Regions from separate parts of the Actinomadura sp. GTD37 genome, predicted to be linked through region 1. Evidence: riboswitches for the same ligand, from Rfam matches in the RefSeq annotation. Region 1 holds a riboswitch; each other region holds the start of a gene.

Region 1 (5,270 bases):
GCTGCGCCCAGCCCCGGCCGACGACGCCGGTGACGACGGGCACGGCGGCGTCCAGGCGCTCGGCGATGCCTTCGAGGCCGGTGGTGTCGCCGATGGCGAGGGTGGCGCGGCCTCTGACCACGGTGAGCGGGCCGCCGTCCCAGATGTCGGCGTCGTCGGTGAGGCCGCGGGACGTCCCGTCTCCGACGATCGTCCACGTGCCGAAATCGGGGGCGAGGGTGAGGTACCGGGTGCGGGCCACATGGCCCTTGTCGAACCCCCGCAGCTTGTAGCGCATCTCCACGCGGACGACCGCGCTGTCCCCGTGCACGGCCTGCGTGCCGGAGAGGCGCTCCTGCCAGCCCTCCAGCGGGAGCTTGCGGAGGTTGTCGTACATGCGGGACTGGACGTCCTGGAACGCCTTCGGCGCGTCGCTCACCGTGGCGAGGAAGGCGACGCGGTCGCCGCTCCGGACGGCTCGCGTCCGGTTGGCGAGGACGGCGGCGGCGGCGCCGGGGCTGAACGTCCCGGCCGCCGTGGACGCGCCGTCCCGGGACGCGCGGCCGTCCGGCGCGCCGCCGCCGGACCGGGCGCCGAGCACGCCGGCGCCGCCCGCGAGCAGCGCGGCGGCCCCGCCCGCGCCCAAGGCGAGGGCCCTGCGCCGCGAGACGGGGCCGCCGTGCTCCGGGGCGCCGGGCTCGGGGCCGCCGTGCTCCGGGGGGCCGTCCTCCATGCGCGTGATCCTATGCAGCCCGCGCCGCCGGGTGCGCCGTCACGACCCGTAGTCGGGGTATCCGTAGCCGACGACGTCGTCGGTCGAGCGCTCCTTGACCTTGACGGCGTTGCCGGTGTTGCCCTCGACGGCCTCGATGGTGCCGTCGTCGACCTTCTCGACCACCAGGCCGACGTGCCGGATGTCCTTGACCGCCTTGCTGCCGCTCCAGGCGTAGAAGACGATCGCGCCGGGCCTCGGCTCGGTGCCCCAGCGGCCGTGCTCCTGGAACCACCTGGCGTGCTCGACCGTCCAGGCGTCGCTGCCGACCTGGTCGGCGAGGCCGACCTGCTCGCCGACCCAGGACACGAACATGTCGCACCACTGGGCGTCGCTGTAGCCGCCGACGGAGCCGCCGTCGCGGGCGACCGTCTCCTTGGCGCGGGCGGTGCCCATGTACCACTTCTGGAACTTGGTCTCGCCGCCGCCGTCCTCCTGCACGCCCACCTGGGACTTGGCGATCTCGATGGCCTCGGCCGCGGTGGGCCGCGACGCGGAGGCCCGCGGGGCGGCCCTCCTGGGGGCGGCCGCCTTCGGCTCGCCCTCCGGCGCCTTCCCCGGCGCCGCCTTGGACGTGCCGCCGGACCCGCCTTCGGACGTGCTCTTCGACGGTTTCCGCTCCGCCTTCTGGGCGGTGGCGGCGCCGGCCGCCGTGGCCGCCGGGGCGGACCCGAACGGCAGGACGGACGCCTGCGCGGTGGCCGCGGCGGTGCCGAGGACGGCGGCGCCGACGAGGATGCCGCCGGTCGTCCACCAGGTGACGGTCAGGGAGTTCTGCTTGCGGTGCCTGCCCGAGGACTTCTCGGGCCTGCCCGGGGTCTTCTTGCGGTGCGCGCCTGGCACGGGGGAGTCTCCTCGACTTCCATGCCGCCTACCGGGTTAGCTGACGGGTTCGGGCGTGGAAGCCGCCCTACGGCCTGCGGGCAGGCCGATTCACCCCGAAACGAGAAGGACACGATGGGTCCCCGGCTCCGCGTCCGGCGCGCGTGCGCGCGGCGGACGCGGACTCGGCGGTGGCGTGCCCCGTTGCGGGCACGCCGGTTCGGATGTGGATGCTCCGGCGGGCGGGGCCGCCCGCGGAGCGCAGGGGTGCTCGGGACGCGGCCGCGTCTGCGGCCGCGCCCGGGCGACGCTGCGGAACTCACTCCTTCGTTCTCCCAAGACGCCTACCGGGTTAGCTGACGGGTTCGGGCGTGGAAGTGGCCCTACGGCGGCTCTCACCGGAACGGGAGAGACGCGCCGATTCACCCCGGTCGCCGGAATGCCCGTCCGGGAGGTGTCCCGGACTCCGGCGGTGTGGGTCCCCGGTTCCGCGCTGCGGCGGATTCGGCGCTGCCGCTGCGATCCTGGGGGCGAGATGGGGCCCGGCGCGGGACCTGTCTCCCGCGTGCGAAAGAGCGGCGCTGATGTTGTGGACGGACGCCTGCCCCATGCCGGGGGGCGTCCGGATGCCCGGTCCGGAGGAAACCGCCGTGGCAGCGCTCTCAGCGCCATGCACGCTGCGGGCGTGCGCACGGTGGGCCGGGCCGGCCGCGGCCTGCGTGCAGGCCGCGTGCTCTGGCGGTGCGGCACCGTCGGGTGCCGCGGGGCGGCGCGTGGGTCGTGCCGCCCGGGGGGAGCGGCGCGTGGCTCGCGCCGCCGGCACGCGGCGGCTGGATGCGCCGCGTGGGGCCGAAGCGCCTGGTGGGCGCCGCGGGTCCGCGGCGTCTGGAGGGCGCCGGGGTGGTGACAAGGTACCAAAGCCCCAACAGAAGGCAAACCCCCCCAAAATCAACAACGGACCAGGTCAAGCCTGGTCCGTTGCCGACGAGAGCTCCGTCATGCCCCGCGCGGGGGGCGGCGGCGGGGCGTCAGGGACGCCCGGCGCCGTAGTAGCCGTTGAGGTAGTAGCCCGACGTGATGCTCACGATCTGCACGTTCTTGCCGGTGCTCGGAGCGTGGATCATCTTGCCGCCGCCCACGTACATCCCGACGTGGCCGAGGCTGTTGAAGAAGACCAGGTCACCGGGCTGGAGGCTGCTCTTGGCCACCCGCTTGGTGGCGGCGTACTGCGAGTTGGTCGTGCGGGTGATGCTGACGCCCGCCGCGGCCCACGCCTTCATCGTCAGGCCGGAGCAGTCGTAGGAGCCCGGACCCTCCGCGCCGTACTGGTACGGCTTGCCGAGCTGGGCGTAGGCGAAGTCGAGCGCCGTGCGCGCCGAGCCGCTGGCCGGGCCGTTGTAGGTGCCGCCCGTGCCGCCGCCGCCCGAGGCCCCGCCGCCGGAGGACGTGCCGCCGCCGAGGCTGCGCAGCAGCGTCTTCTGCTTCTTGACCTGCTTGTCGAGCTCGTTCTTCTTCTTCTTGAGCTCGTCCTGCTTCTGCTTCACCTCGTCGTAGGCCGTCTTGGCCTGCGACTGCTCGCGGCGGAGCCGCTGCGCGGTCGCGAGGAACTGGGTGAGCTGGGAGCTGCGCTCGTGCGACAGGTGGGAGAAGACGGCCGCCTGGTCGAGGATGGCCTGCGGGTCCCTGCTGCCCACGAAGCCCGTCACGTCCGCGGAGTCGCCGTTCTTGTAGGCGTCGGCCGCCATCTGGGCGATCCGGGAGCGCTGCTGCTCGAAGGCGGTCTGCTCCTGCTTGCTGGCCCTGGTCGCCGCCGTGTACTTCTTCTTGGCGACCTTGAGCTTCTCCATGTTCTGGTTGTACTTCTCGACCTCTTGGTCCATCAGCTCGTTGAGCTTGTCGAGCTTCTTCTGGGCCTGCGCCCTGGTCGGCTTGGGGTCGGCGTGCGCCACCACCGGGACAGACGCCAGGGAGGCCGTCAGGCTCAGGCAGACGACGGCCGCCAGGCGACGGGAGGCGCCTCTGCCCGCCTTGCCGCCCCTCCGGTCACGCCTCTGCGCTGGTGCCCCGATGAGATCTTTGGCCACGGTCCGTTTCGCCCCTCTCAGTCCACGACGTCAGCCGATGACACTAGCGACGGGCAACAACCGTCACAACCGATTCGTCACTCTTTGATTGATATCGGCGATCATTGTCGCTCATTCGTGATGACATGATCACAGAGCGCGACGCGTCCCTTATGAAAGCCTTATGGGCTCCTTATGACCGGGCCAGCCGGCGCAGCAGCAGCGCGGACGGGCAGGCCCGCGCGTCGGCCCGGCGGGCCGCGTCGGCGACCTCCCGGTCCGAGGACACCACGACCACGGGACGGCCCGGCGGCTCGGCCCGCACCAGCTCGACGATCATCTCGTCCGCCGTCTGGCCCGGCGCGCTGAACCGCACCCGGACCCCGCGCGGCGCGACGATCGCCACCGGCGCGTCCAGTTCCGCGCCGTCGAACACGCACGTCACCTCGGCGCGGGTCTGCGCCGCGAGCCCGCCGAGCCCGGACACCAGCCGGCTGCGCTGGTCCGACAGCGGCAATTCCCCGTAGCCGGTCTTCGTGACGTTGTAGCCGTCGACCACCAGGTGCACCTGCGGCAGCGTCAGCAGCCGGTCGAGCAGCTGCGGGTCGCCGTCGGACACGGCCCGGCCCGGCAGCGCCCGGTGCGGCTGCCCGCCGACCACGTCGGCGGGACGGCCGATCGTGGAGGGCAGCGCCAGCTCGCGGCGGACGCCCTGCGCCGCGTCCACGAGCGTGTCGAGCAGCATCCGCAGCCGGACGTCGTCGACGTTGCGGCCCTCCCGCGCGGCGCGCTTGGCGGTCTCCGCGGCCGCCTCCGCCTGCGCCGCGCGGGCGCGCAGCCTGCGCAGCTCCTTCTCGGCCGCCGCCGTCGACTCGCGGGCGGCGGCCAGCTCCAGCTCGCTGCCGGCGGCGACCTCGCCCGCCCGCTCCTCCGCGGCGCGGAACCGGGTGCGGGCGTCGTGCAGCTTGCGGCGCAGCTCCGCGACCTCGGCCTTGGTCTCGCGCAGCTCGGCGCGCAGCTTGTCCAGCTCGGCGGAGCGCGCGCCGCGGGCGGCGGCCAGCTCGTCCTTCAGCGCGGCGACGCGGCGCTCGGCGGCCTCCTCCTCCGACGCGGTCGCGGAGCGCTCCAACTCGGCGCGCGCGGACTCGACGAGCCCGGTCCAGCCCGCCGGGCGCAGCAGGTAGGCCAGCACCGCGACGCGCACCGGGTCGGCGGCCGGCGGCACCCGCCCGTCCTCGACCGCCTCCACGAGGCCGGCCTGCGTCTCGCGCAGCGGCCCGGCGACCCGCGCCCGGAAACCGGGGTCCTTCTCCAGCACCGCCGCGATGTGCTGCCCGGCGAGCTTGGCGCGCTTGCGGCGCTCGAACCGCGCGAACCGGCGCAGCGGGGCGGGGACCTCGTCGGCGGGCAGCGACCCGATCAGGTCGGCGGCGGCCTCCACCACCGACTGCCGCACGGGTTCGGGAAGGGGCCTGCCCAGACTCTCCGCGGACTCCGCGCAGCCGGGGGTCGCTTCGGGGCCGCTGTCGATGATCCCGCTCCTTCCGGGCTACGCCGCCGGTGGGCTGTGTCTTCCCTGCCGCCCCGGGTCTAATCGGCGATCGACAAGGGCGGACGTGCGATCGGACGAATCG
Region 2 (5,270 bases), on a different contig from region 1:
AGAGCGCCGCCCGCGGCCTCGCGTTCCTCGACGAGCACGGGCTGCTGGAGCACCCGACGAACTACGTGCACGCCAACCACTACACCGGCGAGGCGCTCAAGCGGATCGCCGGCAGCGGCGGGACGGCGTCCGTCACGCCCTTCATCGAGGCCGCCCTCGACATGGGCCCGCCGCCGACCGGGCGGGCCCGGGACGCGGGCGTCGCGACCGGGCTCGGCGCCGACACGGTCGCGAGCGGCCCCGGCGACATGTTCGGCGTCATGCGGGCCGCCTACGTCCTGGAGCGCGGACGTCCGGGCGGCGCCGGCCTCGGGTTCACGGCCGCCGACGTGCTGCGGATGGCCACGATCGAGGGTGCCGAGGCCGCCGGGCTCGCGGACGTCACCGGCTCGCTGGCCCCCGGCAAGCAGGCCGACCTCCTCGTGCTCCGCACCGACACGCTCGGCGCGGCGTCAGCCCACGACCCCGTCGCGGCCGTCGTCCTGTCGGCGGACACCCGCAACGTCGACACCGTCCTCGTCGGCGGCCGCGCGGTCAAGCGCGGCGGAGTGCTGCGCGGCCACGACGTCCCGGCACTGCTGGGCTCGCTGGCCGAGTCCGCGGCGCACGTGGCGCACGCGTAAATCCGTCGGGGCCGCGTGGCATGCTGATCGGCGTGGAGTCGGAGATAACCATCCGCGTCGCCGGCGAACTGCTGATGTTCCTGCCGGCCACGCGGCGCGAGCCCGTGACCCGCGTGCCCTGCGACGGGACGTCGACGCTGGGGCACCTCGTGGAGTCGCTCGGCGTGCCGCTGCCCGAGGCGGGCCCGATGACCATCGGCGGCGCGCGGGTCGAACCGTCCGCCCGGCCGGACGGGGGCGACGAGGTCCACGTGGCGGCGGTGCCGCGTCCGCAGCCCGTCCCGCTGGAGCCCGGCCAGGCCGCGCCGCGCTTCCTCCTGGACGTGCACCTCGGCACGCTGGCCCGGCGGATGCGCCTCCTCGGCCTCGACACCGCCTACCACAACGACATGGACGACCCGGCGCTGGTCGTCCAGGCCAACGCGGAGCGCCGCGTCCTCCTCACCCAGGACCGCGGCCTCCTCCGCCGCCGCGCGCTGTGGTTCGGCGCCTACGTCCGCGGCTCCCGGCCGGACGACCAGCTCCGCGACCTCCTCGGCCGGTTCGCCCCCGTCCTCCGGCCGTGGACGCGCTGCACCGCCTGCAACGGCGAGCTGGTCCCGGTCGACAAGAGCGAGATCGCGGGCGACCTGGAGGCGGGGACGCGCCGCAACTACGACGTCTACGGCCGCTGCGCCGACTGCGGGCAGCTCTACTGGCGCGGCGCGCACGGCGGCCACCTGGAGGAGATCGTCCGGGCCTCGGTCCGGCTGGTCGAGTCGGTCCGCGGGACCGAGGCCGCGATTTCGGAGCGTTAGGGAGAGGGGCTGGTTGCGATCGATCTCGTTGTCGTAGGTGCGGCGATCATCGCGGACGGACGGCTGCTCAGCGCGCAGCGGGCCGAGCCGCCGCACATGGCGGGCGGCTGGGAGCTGCCGGGCGGAAAGGTCGACCCGGGGGAGTCGGACGAGGACGCCCTCGTCCGCGAGTGCCACGAGGAACTGGCGATCAAGGTGCGGCTCGGCCGCCGGATCGGCGGCGACTGGCGGCTGAGCGGGCGCAGCCTCCTGCGCGTGTGGACGGCCGAGATCACCGAGGGAGAGCCCCGGGCCCTGGAGCACCTAGCGCTCCGCTGGCTGTCCCCGCACGAGCTCTACGAGGTCGACTGGCTCCCAGGCGACCGCCCCGTCATAGACGTCATCGCCCAAGAGGGCTTCGCCTAGCCCCAGGGCCGCAACCACGCAACGACCTGAGCATGAACGTCCGTAACCTGAGCCGGCAACGACCTGAACGTTGCGATCGCGTCCGAAGGCAGGTTTCGAGCCTGCGAGAAACCTGATCGCGCAGCGAGCCGCCAGGCGAGCCGAAGCGATGCAGCGATCGCCGCTTTGCCCGTTGAAGGAGGGCGCGCCAGCGCCTGACGCCGAGGGCGAAGCGATGAACAGAGCGATCGCCGCTTCGGCCGTTGAAGGAGGGCGCGCCAGCGCCTGACGCCGAGGGCGAAGCAATAAGAACCGCGGGGGCTTCCTGCCGCGCCGCAGGAAGCCCCCGACGCTCGTGGGGGGCGCGAATCAGGTGATTCGGTTGGCGCCCGCGAAGTCGGACCGGTCCGACAGTTTGGAGATCTTCACCACATCGCCGGTCTGCGGGGCGTGCAGGTATTTGCCGCCGCTGAGGTAGATGCCCATGTGGTGGAGGTTGCTGCCGAAGTAGACGAGGTCGCCGGAGCGCAGCTGGCTCTGGGAGACCTTCGTGCCGAGCTGGTACAGGTCGCCGGTGTAGTGCGGCAGGCCGGACTTGCCGACCTGCGCGTAGGCCCAGACGACGAGGCCGGAGCAGTCGAAGCTGCTCGGGCCGGCGGCGCCCCACACGTACGGGGAGCCGAGTTTGCCGTAGGCCTTGCGGGCCATCTTGGCGGGCAGGTCGGAGCCCTTGATGGTCGCGGTGAGGCCGGTGCGCGGGTCGCTGGCGTGCGTGGTGGAGAGCTTGTCGAGGCGTTTCATCACCTCGGCGACCTTGGCCTTCGCCGCCGAGCGCGCCTTCTTGGCGTCGTCCCAGGCCTTCTCGACCCGGGCGGTCTTGGCCTTCGCGTCGCGTTCGGCGGCCTCGGCCCGCTCGATCTGCTTGCGCAGGGCGAGGACGGCGTGCGCCTGGTTCTGCACGAGGTAGGCGCCGTCGGACAGCCCGTCCGGGGATCCGGTCGCGCCGAAGATCGCGTCGGGGGCGCCGGCCATGTAGTTCGCGGCGGCCATCCGGCCGAGCTGCTCGCGGGAGGGGGCGGCCTGGGAACGCAGGGTCTGCGCCGTCTTGGCGGCGTCCCGCTGGGCCTTCTGCGCGGCCTTCAGGTCCACGCGGGTCTTGTTGAACTTCTCGGTGAGGATCTCGGCCTCTTCGTTCAGCGCGTTCAGGCTCTTGCGCAGCCCCTTCTCCGTCGTCGGAGTGGGGTTCGGCGCGGCCACGGCGGCGGCCGTCCGGAACGGCGGTGCGGCGTGGGCGGCGACGGGCGCGGTGGCGCCGAGGCCGATCAGGAGCATGGTCGCCGCGGTGGCGGCGGGCGTGACGCGACGCCGCCGGTGGGGGTCCGGTGCCAAGCCGGTGTTCTCCTCTCCTCGCGCGCCTACCGGGTTAGCTGACGGGTTCGGGCCAGGAGTCGCCCTACGGCGCGCGTCCTGCGACGTGCGTCGATTCACCCCGAGTTGCGTGGGTCCCCGGTTCTCCCCGCGGAGGGGAGATTCGGCGTCCCGGTCGCAGCCCCGTGGGGGTGGGGCTCCGCACGACCGGATCTCGGGCAGATTACAAAGAACGAGCAAAGATGGCGAATCGGAGGCCCGTGTGAAGGCGCGGGAGGCCCTGTGGCGGACGGGACGGACGCGCTCGGGATGGGGCGGCGCACGGCGGCGCGTAGAATGGAGTGCTGCCGCGTTTCTGCGGCGACTCTCCTGAAACCTCACGCAAGGTAACCCGCATGCCCATCTCCACGCGCGACGACCTCCGGAACGTCGCGATCGTCGCCCACGTCGACCACGGCAAGACGACGCTGGTCGACGCCATGCTCTGGCAGTCCGGGGCCTTCCGCGAGAACCAGGACGTCGACGACCGGGTCATGGACTCCAACGACCTGGAACGCGAGAAGGGCATCACCATTCTCGCGAAGAACACCGCCGTCAAGCACAACGGGCTGACGATCAATATCATCGACACGCCCGGCCACGCCGACTTCGGCGGCGAGGTGGAGCGCGGGCTGTCCATGGTGGACGGCGTCGTCCTGCTGGTGGACGCCAGCGAGGGCCCGCTCCCGCAGACCCGGTTCGTGCTGCGCAAGGCGCTCGCCGCCCGGCTGCCCGTGATCCTCGTCGTGAACAAGACCGACCGTCCCGACGCCCGCATCGACGAGGTCGTGGACGAGACGTACGAGCTGTTCATGGACCTCGACGCCGACGAAGGCCAGATCGACTTCCCGATCGTGTACGCGTCCGGCCGCGCCGGGCGGGCCTCGCTCGCCAAGCCCGCCGACGGCGCCATGCCGGACAGCGAAGACCTGGAGCCGCTGTTCTCGGTCATCACCGAGACGATCCCGGCGCCGTCCTACGACCCGGACGCGCCGCTGCAGGCGCACGTGACCAACCTGGACGCCTCCAGCTACCTCGGCCGGATCGCGCTCTGCCGCGTCCACGCCGGGACGATCAAGAAGGGCCAGCAGGTCGCCTGGTTCCGGCACGACGGCAGCGTCGAGCGGGTCCGGATCACCGAGCTGCTGATGACGGACGCGCTCGCCCGCAAGCCCGCCGACGACGCGGGTCCGGGCGACATCATCGCGATCTCCGGCATCCCCGACATCATGATCGGCGACACCATCGCCGACGCCGACGACCCGCGCCCGCTGCCGCTGATCACCGTGGACGAGCCCGCGATCTCGATGACGATCGGCACCAACACCGGGCCGATGGCCGGCCGGGAGAAGGGCACCAAGGTCACCGCCCGCATGGTCAAGGACCGGCTCGACCGCGAACTGGTCGGCAACGTGTCGATCAAGGTGCTGCCGACCGAGCGGCCGGACGCGTGGGAGGTGCAGGGCCGCGGCGAGCTGGCCCTCGCGATCCTGGTCGAGAACATGCGCCGCGAGGGCTACGAGCTGACCGTCGGCAAGCCGCAGGTCGTCACCCGCGAGATCGACGGCAAGCGGCACGAGCCGGTCGAGCGGCTCACGATCGACATCCCCGAGGAGCACCTCGGCGCGGTCACGCAGCTGATGGCGGTCCGCAAGGGCCGCATGGAGCAGATGACCAACCACGGCACCGGCTGGGTCCGGATGGAGTTCCTCGTCCCGGCCCGCGGCCTGATCGGGTTCCGCACCGAGTTCATGACCGAGACGCGCGGCACCGGCATGGCGCACCACGTCTTCGAGGACTACGAGCCCTGGTTCGGCCAGCTGCGCACCCGGCCGTCCGGCTCGCTCGTCGCCGACCGCACCGGCGTCGCCACCGCGTACGCGATCACGAACCTGCAGGAGCGCGGCACGTTCTTCGTCGGGCCGACCACCGAGGTGTACGAGGGCATGATCGTCGGGGAGAACTCCCGCGCCGACGACATGGACGTCAACATCACCAAGGAGAAGAAGCTCACGAACATGCGGTCGTCCACCGGCGACGAGCTGGAGCGGCTCACCCC
Region 3 (5,270 bases), on a different contig from region 1:
TGCACGTCCTCGGCTACGACCTCGACCACCCGGTCCTCAAGCGGGGGCTGGACGGGCTCGAGCGGTTCACGATCCGGGACGACAAGGGCCGCCGGCTGGAGGCGTGCCAGTCGCCGGTCTGGGACACCGTCCTCGCGATGAACGCGCTCGGCGACGCCGGCGCGGCCCGCGACGATCCCGCGCTGCTGCGCGCGGGCCGCTGGATCGTCGGCGAGGAGGTCCGTGGGCCGGGCGACTGGGCGGTGCGGCGGCCCGACACCCCGCCGGGCGGGTGGGCGTTCGAGTTCGACAACGACGTCTACCCCGACACCGACGACACCGCCGAGGCGATCCTGGCGCTGCGCAAGGTGGCGCTGCCGGAGGCGTCCGAGCCGGTCGAGCGGGCCGTCCGGTGGCTGAACGGCATGGCGTCGCGGGACGGCGGGTTCGGCGCGTTCGACGCCGACAACACCCGCGAACTGTGCACCAAGCTGCCGTTCTGCGACTTCGGCGCCGTCATCGACCCGCCGTCCGCCGACGTCACCGCGCACGTCGTCGAGGCGCTCGCCCACGAGGGCCTCGCGGAGACGGCCGTGGTGAAGCGGGCCGTGGTGTGGCTGCTGAAGGCGCAGGAGGAGGACGGCTCCTGGTTCGGGCGCTGGGGCGCCAACCACGTGTACGGGACGGGCGGCGTCGTGCCCGCGCTCATCGCCGCCGGGGTCCGGCCGGGCAAGCCCGCGATCCGCCGCGCCGTGGCGTGGCTGGAGGAGCACCAGAACTCCGACGGCGGCTGGGGCGAGGACCTGCGCTCCTACGACGACCCCGCGTGGATCGGGCGGGGCGAGTCCACGGCGTCCCAGACGGCGTGGGCGCTGCTGGCGCTGTTCGCCGCCGGGGAGCGCTCCGCCGCCGTGGACGCGGGCGTCCGGTGGCTGGTGGAGAACCAGCGCCCGGACGGGAACTGGGACGAGGACCAGTTCACCGGCACCGGCTTCCCCGGCGACTTCTACATCAACTACCACCTCTACCGGCTGGTGTTCCCGATCAGCGCCCTCGGCCGCTACCTGGGGGGCGCCACGTGACGCGGCTCGTCGTGTGCGCGGCGCTCGGCATGGAGGCGCGGGCCGTCTCGCGGGACGGCCTGCGCGTCGTCCGGACCGGGATGGGGCCCGCCAGGGCGCGGGCCGCCGCCGAGCGGCTGCCCGAGTTCGGCGCGCTGGCCGTCGCCGGCTGCGGCGGGGCGCTGGACGCGCGGCTGCGTCCCGGCGACCTGTTCGTCGCGACCGAGGTCCGCGGGCCGTCCGGGACGGTGCCGTGCCGTTTCGGGCCCGTCGAGACCGAGGAGCACACGGTCACGGTGGAGACGACCGAATTCACTCTGCCAAAGGAGGTCCGAACACCATGAGCATGCCGCTACGCCAGAGCCTTCGCATCGGAACCTATATCCTCCGCAACAAGATCCGCGGCAGGGAGAAGTACCCGCTCATCGCGGAACTGGAACCGCTGTTCGCGTGCAATCTGGCCTGCGCCGGCTGCGGGAAGATCCAGCATCCGGCCGACACGCTGAAAAGGCGGATGCCCGTCGAGCAGGCCGTCGCCGCCATCGAGGAGTGCGGCGCGCCGATGGTGTCCATCGCGGGCGGCGAGCCGCTCATGCACCCGCAGATCGACGAGCTCGTGAGCGAACTCGTGAAGCGCAAGAAGTTCGTCTTCCTGTGCACGAACGCGCTGCTCATTCCCCGGAAGATCGACAAGTTCAAGCCGTCGCCGTACTTCGCCTGGGCCGTGCACATCGACGGCCTCCGGGAACGGCACGACGAGTCGGTCTGCAAGGAGGGCGTCTTCGACGACGCCGTCGCCGCCGTGAAGGAATGCCAGCGCCGCGGATTCCGCGTCACCACCAACACGACGGTCTTCAACACCGACACCCCGCAGAACGTCATCGAGGTCATGAACTACCTCAACGACGATCTGAAGGTCGACGAAATGATGATCTCGCCGGGGTACGCCTACGACAAGGCGCCCGACCAGGAGCACTTCCTCGGCGTCCAGGAGTCGCGGGAACTGTTCCGCAAGGCGTTCGCCGACGGGAACCGCAAGCGCTGGCGGCTGAACCACTCGCCGCTCTTCCTGGACTTCCTGGAGGGCAAGGTCGACTTCCCGTGCACGGCCTGGGCGATCCCGTCCTACTCGCTCTTCGGGTGGCAGCGTCCGTGCTACCTGATGTCGGACGGCTACGCGCAGACCTACCAGGAACTCCTGGACGAGACCGACTGGGACTCCTACGGCCGCGGACGCGACCCGCGGTGCGCCAACTGCATGGCCCACTGCGGCTACGAGCCCACGGCGGTCATGGCCACCGTCGGCTCGCTGAAGGAGTCCATCAGGGCGGTGCGGTCCACCTGACCGCAGCGCCCGGAGGGCGGGAGGTTCGCTCCCGCCCTCCGGGCGTCGGTCAGGCGTCGCTGAGCTTCGTCGGCCGGTAGGCCTTGTACTCGCTGCCCGAGTCCAGGCCGTAGTCGCGCGTCCGGTAGTCGGTGCCGTAGCGGCCGCGCTGCTCGTAGGCCCAGTAGGACGTGTGGTCTCCGTCGGCCCACTTCTCGAAGATGACGACGTGGCGGGTCGTGTTGGTGCCCTCCGCGTCCATGACGAGGTCGCCCTTCTTCAGTTCCGACATCGCGATGCGGGAGGTGTGGCGCGACGACGTCAGGCCGACCGTGTTCTCTCCCGGCTTGGGCAGGCCCAACGCCATGGACACGTATCCCGAGCAGTCGGCCCGGTAGCCCTCGTGGGACCTGACCTGGCTGTAGGACACCCGGTCCGAGCTGTGCGGGTTCCACGTCCTAGCCCGCTCGATGACCTCGGACCGCTCGTCCACGGCCTTCTTCTTCTCGGACCTGTCGGACGTGTCCGGCACGGCCTTGCGCGGCTGGGGGACGGATTTGACGGCGGCGACCGATGTGCCGGTATCGGACGGACGCTCCGCCAGTTGCACCGTCGTCGCGGCCACGCCGAACACGGCGAGACCGACGAGCGCTCCATTGGTGCGGGGGCTCAGGCCGAAAATGCCCTTGCTCCTGGTGTGCTTGCCTTTCAAGGGGGGCTCCTTCTTCCATGTGCCGCCTACCGGGTTAGCTGACGGGTTCGGACGTGGAAGTCGCCCTACGGCCTGCGGGCAGGCCGATTCACCCCAGTGCAGGGAGGGTGGGTCCCCGGCTCCGCGCTACGGCGGACTCGGCGGTGCCGCTGCGGTCCCCGGGGCACGATGGGCCCCATGAAGGAGAGAGCGGCGCTGATGTTGTAAAGGCCCTGCCGAGGCGGATCGCCTCCGGGCGTTGCCTGCACGGCGCTGAGCGTGCACGGCACTGCGCGACGCGTGGACCGCGTCGCCCGCCCACGCTGGTGTGGCATGTGCGCCAGGTGGGGCAAGAGCGCCTGGCTGGCGCCTTGGTGAGCGCAAAGCTACAGAACCTCTCAAGGGATGGCAAACCCCGACAAAATCATCAACCCCCAGCTCAGCGCCCCAGACCGTCCCCTGTGGGGCCTCCGGCCGGCTCCGCCGTGCCCGCCGGGAGGGCCGCGCCCCGCCGGCCCGGCGGGGGCGCCGCGGCGCGGTGCCGCCCGCGGGCCCGGCACCCCGTCCGGGACGGGGACCGGTAGTTCTCGCGCACCGCGAAAACGGCAGTTCGGTGATCAGGAATGATGAGCGCGGCCGAGTATCGGCCCGTCCGCCGGAGAGTGCCCGGGATGCTCGCCGGAGGTGTCGGGGACGGTCATCGCACGTGATCAGGAGGCCATTCCTCGCTCCATTGCCGGAACGTGATAGGCCACGTATGATCATCGCCGGATCCCGGCCCCCAGGGAGGCGTTTAATGACGCATGGGAAAAGGGCCGCCCGCGGCCTTCTCTTTCTCGCGGTGCTGGGCGCCGCGGCCTGCGGAGGGGCGGAAGGCGACGGCGGCGGCACACCGCCGCCCGCCGCGCAGCGGTCCGCACCCCCGGCCGCGCCGACGGAGCCGAGCGAGTCTCCGCAGACCGACCCGGGCGCCGCGCCGGGGCTCGCGGGGGCGCGCGCCGCGCTGGAGGCGTTCCTGCACGGGCAGGCGGCGGGCGACGCCTCCGTGTGCCGTTACGTCCGCGAGGACAGCGACTTCGTCAACAGCCCCGCGCTGAAAGGCGACTGCCGCAAGGGAGTGAAGGCCACCCCGCATTTCCTCAGGCCGAAGGAACGGCTCGCGCTCGGCCAGATCATGGCCACCGGAGGGAAGATCACCAAGCCGGGCGAGGCGGTCGTGCCGTTCTCCGGCCTGCGCTGGACGGACGGGCACCTGACGCGGGAGGCCCTCCAGCCGCAGTTCGTGCTGCGCCGCGACGCCAAGGGAATGTGGCAGATCATCCGCTGACGCCGCGGTGAGCCGGTCTCCCGGAGACCCCGTGTCCGGGAGACCCGTCCTCCGCCCGCGCCGTCCAGGTTCCGCGCGGTTCCGCGCGGTTCCGTACGGTTCCGGTCAGGCGCCGTACATGCGGATCCAGTCGACTTCGAGGACCGCGCTGTCGCGGGTGTCGATGCCGGGCGCGGTCAGCTTCTTCAACTCGGGCATCCAGTCGAGCTGGATCGCCTGGCCCATGGGGCCCGGCGGCCGCACGTCCGGATCCGACGTGTGGAACCAGCGCCGGCCGTCCACGTACCCGTTGATCTCCTTCGCGGTCCACTCGACCGCGAACGTGTGCCAGGCGGTGAGGTCGACCTCCACGTGGTCGGCGACGCGCCCCGAGTTGCCTTCGCGCCCCTTCTGCTCCGACCCCTTCCGCTGGTCGTAGTGGAGGAAGAAGTTCGCGCCCGTCCGGAGCCCGCTGTCCTCGTAGGTCTCCATGTAGTCGATCTCGCCGCCGCCGTCCTTGGGGGCGGTGTCGCCGCCGCCGTTGACGGGCCACAGCAGCAGGTTCGCGTTGTAGCAGGCGCAGGCCCGGTTCATCCTCAGCCGCGTCTCCCAGCGGCCGAGCTCCTGGTCGCCGTCGCGCCAGCCGAGCCCGCCGGTGGTCCCGTCGGGCAGGCCGGTGATCCGCAGCGCCCCGTCCACGACGGTCACGGCGCTCGGGCTGCGCCTCCCGTTGCCGGCGTGCCCGTCCCCGTCGTAGACCTCCCATGCCTCCGGGTCGAGAGGGCCGTCGAACTCGTCGGCCGCCAGCGGACGCCCCCACCCGCGGCTCCGCGCCGCCGTCACCGCGCCGGCGGCGTCGCCGGTCTTCGCCTCGCCGGCCTTGGGCGGCGCCGTCCTGCCGGTGGGGAC
Region 4 (5,270 bases), on a different contig from region 1:
TAACCGGAACGAGCTGCGATTCGCCCGCGAACGCGGGCGTCCGAAACAGACCCGGCCATCTCCCATCAAAGGCGGGCGGGAGGCGGGCGAATAGCATCGTCCCGCGATGGATCGCGGGCGATGGACGGGCTCCGGCCGGGCGATGGGCGGGGATCGAGCCGCCGCGAGCGCACCCGAACGCGGCTGAGAGGGCTCCAGAAGGCCCGTGAATCAGGGGTGGGGGCGTTTTACGACGAGCGTCCCGGCGAGCCTGTCGTGGGCGGCCTGGCGGCGCGTGCCCTCGAACATGAGCCCGGCGTTCGCGACCCAGAAGACGCTCGCCAGCAGACCGAGGACGGGGATCGGACGCGCCGCGATCGGCAGCGAATAGACCGCCGCGCGGAGAACGGACGGCAGGACACCGGGACGGGTCTCCCCGCCCGCCGTCTCCGGGGCCGCCCCGCCGGGCTGTCCGTCCGGCGGGGCGACGACGACCTCGATGCCCGCCAGGCGCTTGCCCACGGTCCGGCCCCAGAGGGCGAGCTGGATCGCCTCGTACAGCAGCATGCACGCGGCCACGGCGGGCGGGGCGACGACGTCCACCGTGTGCCCGGACACCAGTCCGCGGACGACGACGATGACGGGCACACCGACGATGAGCGTGTCGACGACGCGCGCGAGCAGGCGCTGACCCGGTTCCGCGAGGGAGGCCCCCATCGCGGCCTTACTCCGCGTACTCGGCGTGCTCGTCGTATCCGACCCGCTCATCGATGACGAGCGTGCCGGCGAGGCGGTCGTGCAGAGCCTGGTGCAGAGGCTGGTCCCAGATGGCCCACAGGTAGGCCATCAGGCCGCCCACCCAGACGAGCGCCATGCCGTACGCGGCGTACTCCCACACCATCACCGCCAGGACGAGGAAGAAGAAGACACCGATCTGGTAACCCACATGGACTATCCCGGCGCGCCAGGCCGCCTGCGTCGTGCTCATCGGCTGTCCCGCGGGACGCGCCTGCACGATGCCCAGGCCCATGATGCGCTTGCCCAGCGTCCGCCCCCACATGGACAGCTGGACGGCCTCGTAGAGGAACGGCAGCACCGACATGACGCAGAACAAGGTGAAAATGATGGGCCAGTTCCAGATGCCGCTCTCCTCCTCGTCGGAGGCGCCCGTGTCGCCGAGGCCGAACGCGGCGACGGTCACCGGCAGGATGAGCGCGAAGCCGAAGACCGCGACGAGCCCGTTGTCGATGAGCCTGGCGACGGCCCTCCGGTGGATCGGGGCAAGCTCCATCTCACCGCCGTGGGCGTCGTCGTAGGAGCCGCCGTACTGGTCGTAGGACGCCTCATGGGTCTGCCCCCAGTCCTGCTGGGGCTGCTGCTGCCATTGCTGCTGCGCCGGTTGCTGCTGGGGTTGCTGCCATTGCGACGCTTGGTACGGGGGTGGCGGGCCGTAGGAACCCTGGCCCTGCGGCGGCTGGTAGGGCCGCCCGCGGTGGGGGGAATCGCTCATTTGGGTCAGTCCTCCAGGCGAAGCAACATCCGGGTGTTGCCCAACGTATTCGGCTTGACCCGGTCGAGGTCCAAGAACTCTGCCACGCCTTCGTCGTAGGAGCGGAGAAGCTCCTCGTACACCTCTGGCGCCACCGGAGTCCCGAGGATCGGCTGGAAGCCGTGGCGGGCGAAGAACTCCACCTCGAAGGTAAGGCAGAACACCCTCCGCACGCCGAGTTCCCGCGCGGTCTCCAGGAGGCGGGTGACGATGCGGTGCCCGATGCCGCGCCCGCCGTGCCCCTTCTCCACGGCGACGGAGCGGACCTCGGCGAGGTCCTCCCACATCACGTGCAGGGCGCCGCAGCCGATGACGGGGCCGGGCGTCCCCTGCTGGACGTCCTCGGCGACCCAGAACTCCTGGACGTCCTCGTACAGCTTCACGGTGGACTTCTTCAGCAGGCGCCGCCCGGACCCGGCGTACAGATCCACCAGCCCGCGTATCTCCTGAACGTCGGCGGTATGCGCACGCCGGATCACGACCTCCACAAACAGGCGAGATTATCGAACACCGGGCATTACCAAACGCTCGCGTCCGCATACGCGTCGTGAGCGGCCCATACGTGTGACTAGATAAAAACGACTAGGCACGGCCTTCGGCGCTCGGAAAGTGACCCAAAACACACCGCGAACCCGGGGCCCGGACCCGCCTCCCGTCACGCCCCGCCACGGCGACCTGCGATTTCGCGAGTTCTAGTTGGCATCCATTGCTGGTTCCGTTAGTGTCCATCGCTGACGTCGGCCGCCCGTAGAACGGAGGCCGAACCGCCGAGTCCGCGGGCCGCAACCAGCGCCCCTGGAGCCGGGGACCCACTTTCGGAGCGGCCGGGGGATCGTCCTCCCGGGCCGAATCCGTGAGGGGTGAATCCGCAGTGTCGCGGGCCGACCCGCACATGCTCGCGGACGGGCTGCTCCGGCCCGAACCCGTCAGCTAACCCGGTAGGCGGACCTGGAGAGGAGAATTCGTGGAGCCATCGCGGCCTGCTTCCCTTTCACGCTTCCGCGGCCGCGCGGTGACCGTGGCCGGCGCGCTCGTCGCCCTGACGGCGGCACCGCACGTCGTCGCCCCGCGCACCATCGCCGTCGCGCACGCCGACCCCGAGCCCTCCACCAAGGAGCTCCGGTCCCAGGCCTTCAAGCTCGCCGACCAGCTCGAGCAGCTCACCGAGCAGTACAACGGCCTGAAGGTGAAGCTCGCGCAGTCCCGGCGGGCCGCCGAGGTCGCCGCCGAGAACGCCGAGCGGCAGGAGAAGACGCTCCGGACGCTCCGCCAGAAGGTCGGCGCCCTCGCCGCGACCAGCTACATGCAGGGCGGCTCCGACCCCGCGGTCTCGTTCGTCGCCTCCCAGGACCCGCAGGCCGTCCTCGACCAGGCCGCGACGCTCAACTACTTCGCCAAGCAGGACAGCACCAAGGTCCTCGGGCTCATGCAGGCCATGCAGGCCGCCCAGCGCGCCCGCAAGTCCGCCGAAGGGCGCGCCAAGCAGGTCAAGGACCTGCGGGCCCAGCTCGACTCGCAGCGCAAGAAGGTCACCGAGACCTACGAGAAGGTCCGCGGCACGCTCGTCAAGCGGGACCCCACCCAGCTCGCCAAGCTCCCCGTCATCGGCACCGGCAAGGCCGCGCAGGCGCTGCGCCTCGCCATGGGCAAGATCGGACGCCCCTACGTCTGGGGCGCCGCGGGCCCGACCACCTTCGACTGCTCCGGCCTGACGATGTGGGCCTACAAGCAGGTCGGCATCAACCTGCCGCACTACACCGGCAGCCAGTGGAACGCGGGCACGCACGTGTCGCGCAGCCAACTCCAGCCGGGCGACCTCGTGTTCTTCTACGCCGACCTCCACCACATGGGGATGTACGTCGGCGACGGCAAGATGCTGCACGCGCCGCACACCGGCGACGTCGTGAAGATCGCCCCGATGGGCGGACGTCCCTTCGCCGGCGGCGTCCGAGTCGCCTGACCGGCCGAATCGCCTGACCGTCCGAATCGCTTGGCCGGTGGGGCTCCTGACCGTCAGAGTCGCCTGACCGCTGGTTCCCCGGTCCGCCGCGAAGCATGCTGACGAGATCCGTCGGCGTGGAACTCGAACGCCGTCCGCGGCGACGCCTCCTGCAGGGACCTACCTGTCAGAGCGCCGGCGCCGCCGCTGCGGGGTCGGACGGAATTCGGGTGCGTTCGCCGCCTGGGTCTCTCGACGACGCTGATCTCTCGGTGACGCTCGCCCGTCCCCTGGCGAGCGTCGGGGGTGAAGCCGGTTAGATGAGCTGCCTCCGGGCCGCCCACACCACGGCCTCGATAGGGGTGTTGACCTCCAGCCGGTCGCAGATCGTCCGCAGCCGGCGCCGCAAGGTCCGTGCGCTCAACTCCAGCTTGCGTGCCGCCACATCGGCGGTGACACCGCTCGCGATCTGGGCGAGCAGCCGGATCTCCTCCTCGTTCAGCCCGAAATCGTCGGTGCCACGACGTGCGAGTGTGGCTGTTTCCACTCCGTCCTCCCTCGTCCGTGGTGATGACCGCGGGGATGCAGCCGTCCGCTGCACAGGCACGGGGTTTGGGCCTCTGTACGCGCGTTGGGTTGCCGGGTCCGGAGCCTTCCGGACTTAGATCATCGGGTTCCTTTGCCGTCTCACGTGCTTGGCCGGAGGTGGCCGCCTGGCCGATTGCGGGGTCGTTCGGGGGAACTCCGGGTGACGATTCACTCGTTGGCCGTCCGAGGGAGCCGGGATGAGACCGCCAGCCATCCACCCGTCCCCTCTCGTCGGACTCGCCGGTTCTGGCCGTGGACCAAGATCGTGAATCGTTTCAAGCTACGCTTCGGCTCGGAACGCTAGGCGGCCGGATCCGGCCCGTCAAGCGCTGTCCGAACGCGGTATGCGACCGTTTGACGACGGTACGTGGCCGCTATATCGGCGGCATGCCGCCCATAACTCCACTACCTGGGGAAACACTCCTGGGACGGGACGAGGAGCGAGTTGCCACAGACCAGTATTCGTGAGGTCGCGAGACGTGCTGGAGTCTCAGTTGGGACCGTTTCGAATGTCCTAAACCGGCCAGATCTCGTGGCCGAAGCTACCCGTGACCGCGTCCGCGCGGCGATCGAGGAGCTCGGATTCGTCCGGAACGAGACCGCCCGCCGGCTCCGCCGGGGCCCCGAGCGCACCGCGGGCGAGTTCGGCGATCAGCCGCGCCGGGCGTTCGGCATCGTCGTCGAGGACCTCGCCAACCCGTACGCGTCCGATGTCGCGCGCGGCGCCGAGGCGGCGCTCAACGCGGCGGGCCACGACGCCCTCTGGCTCTCCAGCGACCAGTCGCCGGCCAAGGAGCGCCGCTCGCTGGAACTCCTGGAGGAGCAGCGCGCCGCCGGCGTACTGATCATCCCGGTCGGCGGGAATCCGGGCGACCTGTCCCGGCTGCGCGCGGCCGGGATGAGCGTGGTGGTGATCGACCGCGACGCGTCCGAGGCGTGCTCGGCGCGGGTCGACCATGTCGCGGGCGGGGAGATCGCCGCCGCGTACCTGCTCGGCATCGGCCGCGAGCGGATCGTCTTCGTGACCGGCGTCCCCGAACCGCTGCCGTGCGTGGACCGCCGCGACGGCGCGGCCCGGACGATCGTCGAGGCGGGTCTCCGCGAGCCCCGCACGCTGGTCCAGGACGCCCTGAGCCCCACCGAGGGCCAGGCCGCCGCCCACGAGGTCCTGGCCGTCTCGCCGCGGCCGGACGGCGTGTTCTGCGCCAACGACCT

The links. Region 1 has a riboswitch for cyclic di-AMP ahead of ACA511_RS17410 (CHAP domain-containing protein). Riboswitches for the same ligand answer to the same signal wherever they lie in the genome.
Region 2: it holds a riboswitch for cyclic di-AMP, as region 1 does, so the genes downstream of both, ACA511_RS31700 (NlpC/P60 family protein) here and ACA511_RS17410 (CHAP domain-containing protein) in region 1, are expected to answer to the same signal.
Region 3: it holds a riboswitch for cyclic di-AMP, as region 1 does, so the genes downstream of both, ACA511_RS09145 (hypothetical protein) here and ACA511_RS17410 (CHAP domain-containing protein) in region 1, are expected to answer to the same signal.
Region 4: it holds a riboswitch for cyclic di-AMP, as region 1 does, so the genes downstream of both, ACA511_RS05260 (C40 family peptidase) here and ACA511_RS17410 (CHAP domain-containing protein) in region 1, are expected to answer to the same signal.

What each region holds. Positions count from the first base shown of each region.
Region 1 covers NZ_JBGNUS010000002.1:707,697-712,966, reverse strand. The annotation lists gene ACA511_RS17415 (hypothetical protein) at 1-712, opposite strand, end outside; gene ACA511_RS17410 (CHAP domain-containing protein) at 752-1,594, opposite strand; cyclic di-AMP (ydaO/yuaA leader) riboswitch at 1,604-1,744, opposite strand; cyclic di-AMP (ydaO/yuaA leader) riboswitch at 1,901-2,093, opposite strand; gene ACA511_RS17405 (NlpC/P60 family protein) at 2,602-3,522, opposite strand; gene ACA511_RS17400 (NYN domain-containing protein) at 3,830-5,092, opposite strand.
Region 2 covers NZ_JBGNUS010000007.1:276,351-281,620, reverse strand. The annotation lists gene ACA511_RS31715 (amidohydrolase family protein) at 1-623, shown strand, start outside; gene ACA511_RS31710 (Mut7-C RNAse domain-containing protein) at 644-1,420, shown strand; gene ACA511_RS31705 ((deoxy)nucleoside triphosphate pyrophosphohydrolase) at 1,430-1,825, shown strand; gene ACA511_RS31700 (NlpC/P60 family protein) at 2,174-3,193, opposite strand; cyclic di-AMP (ydaO/yuaA leader) riboswitch at 3,201-3,351, opposite strand; gene typA (translational GTPase TypA) at 3,568-5,270, shown strand, end outside.
Region 3 covers NZ_JBGNUS010000001.1:1,911,662-1,916,931, forward strand. The annotation lists gene shc (squalene--hopene cyclase) at 1-1,061, shown strand, start outside; gene ACA511_RS09135 (hypothetical protein) at 1,058-1,384, shown strand; gene hpnH (adenosyl-hopene transferase HpnH) at 1,381-2,385, shown strand; gene ACA511_RS09145 (hypothetical protein) at 2,435-3,076, opposite strand; cyclic di-AMP (ydaO/yuaA leader) riboswitch at 3,084-3,229, opposite strand; gene ACA511_RS09150 (hypothetical protein) at 3,852-4,382, shown strand; gene ACA511_RS09155 (glycoside hydrolase family 16 protein) at 4,488-5,270, opposite strand, start outside.
Region 4 covers NZ_JBGNUS010000001.1:1,083,274-1,088,543, reverse strand. The annotation lists gene ACA511_RS05275 (RDD family protein) at 211-696, opposite strand; gene ACA511_RS05270 (RDD family protein) at 704-1,489, opposite strand; gene ACA511_RS05265 (amino-acid N-acetyltransferase) at 1,495-2,016, opposite strand; cyclic di-AMP (ydaO/yuaA leader) riboswitch at 2,284-2,489, shown strand; gene ACA511_RS05260 (C40 family peptidase) at 2,541-3,488, shown strand; gene ACA511_RS05255 (LuxR family transcriptional regulator) at 3,784-4,014, opposite strand; gene ACA511_RS05250 (LacI family DNA-binding transcriptional regulator) at 4,501-5,270, shown strand, end outside.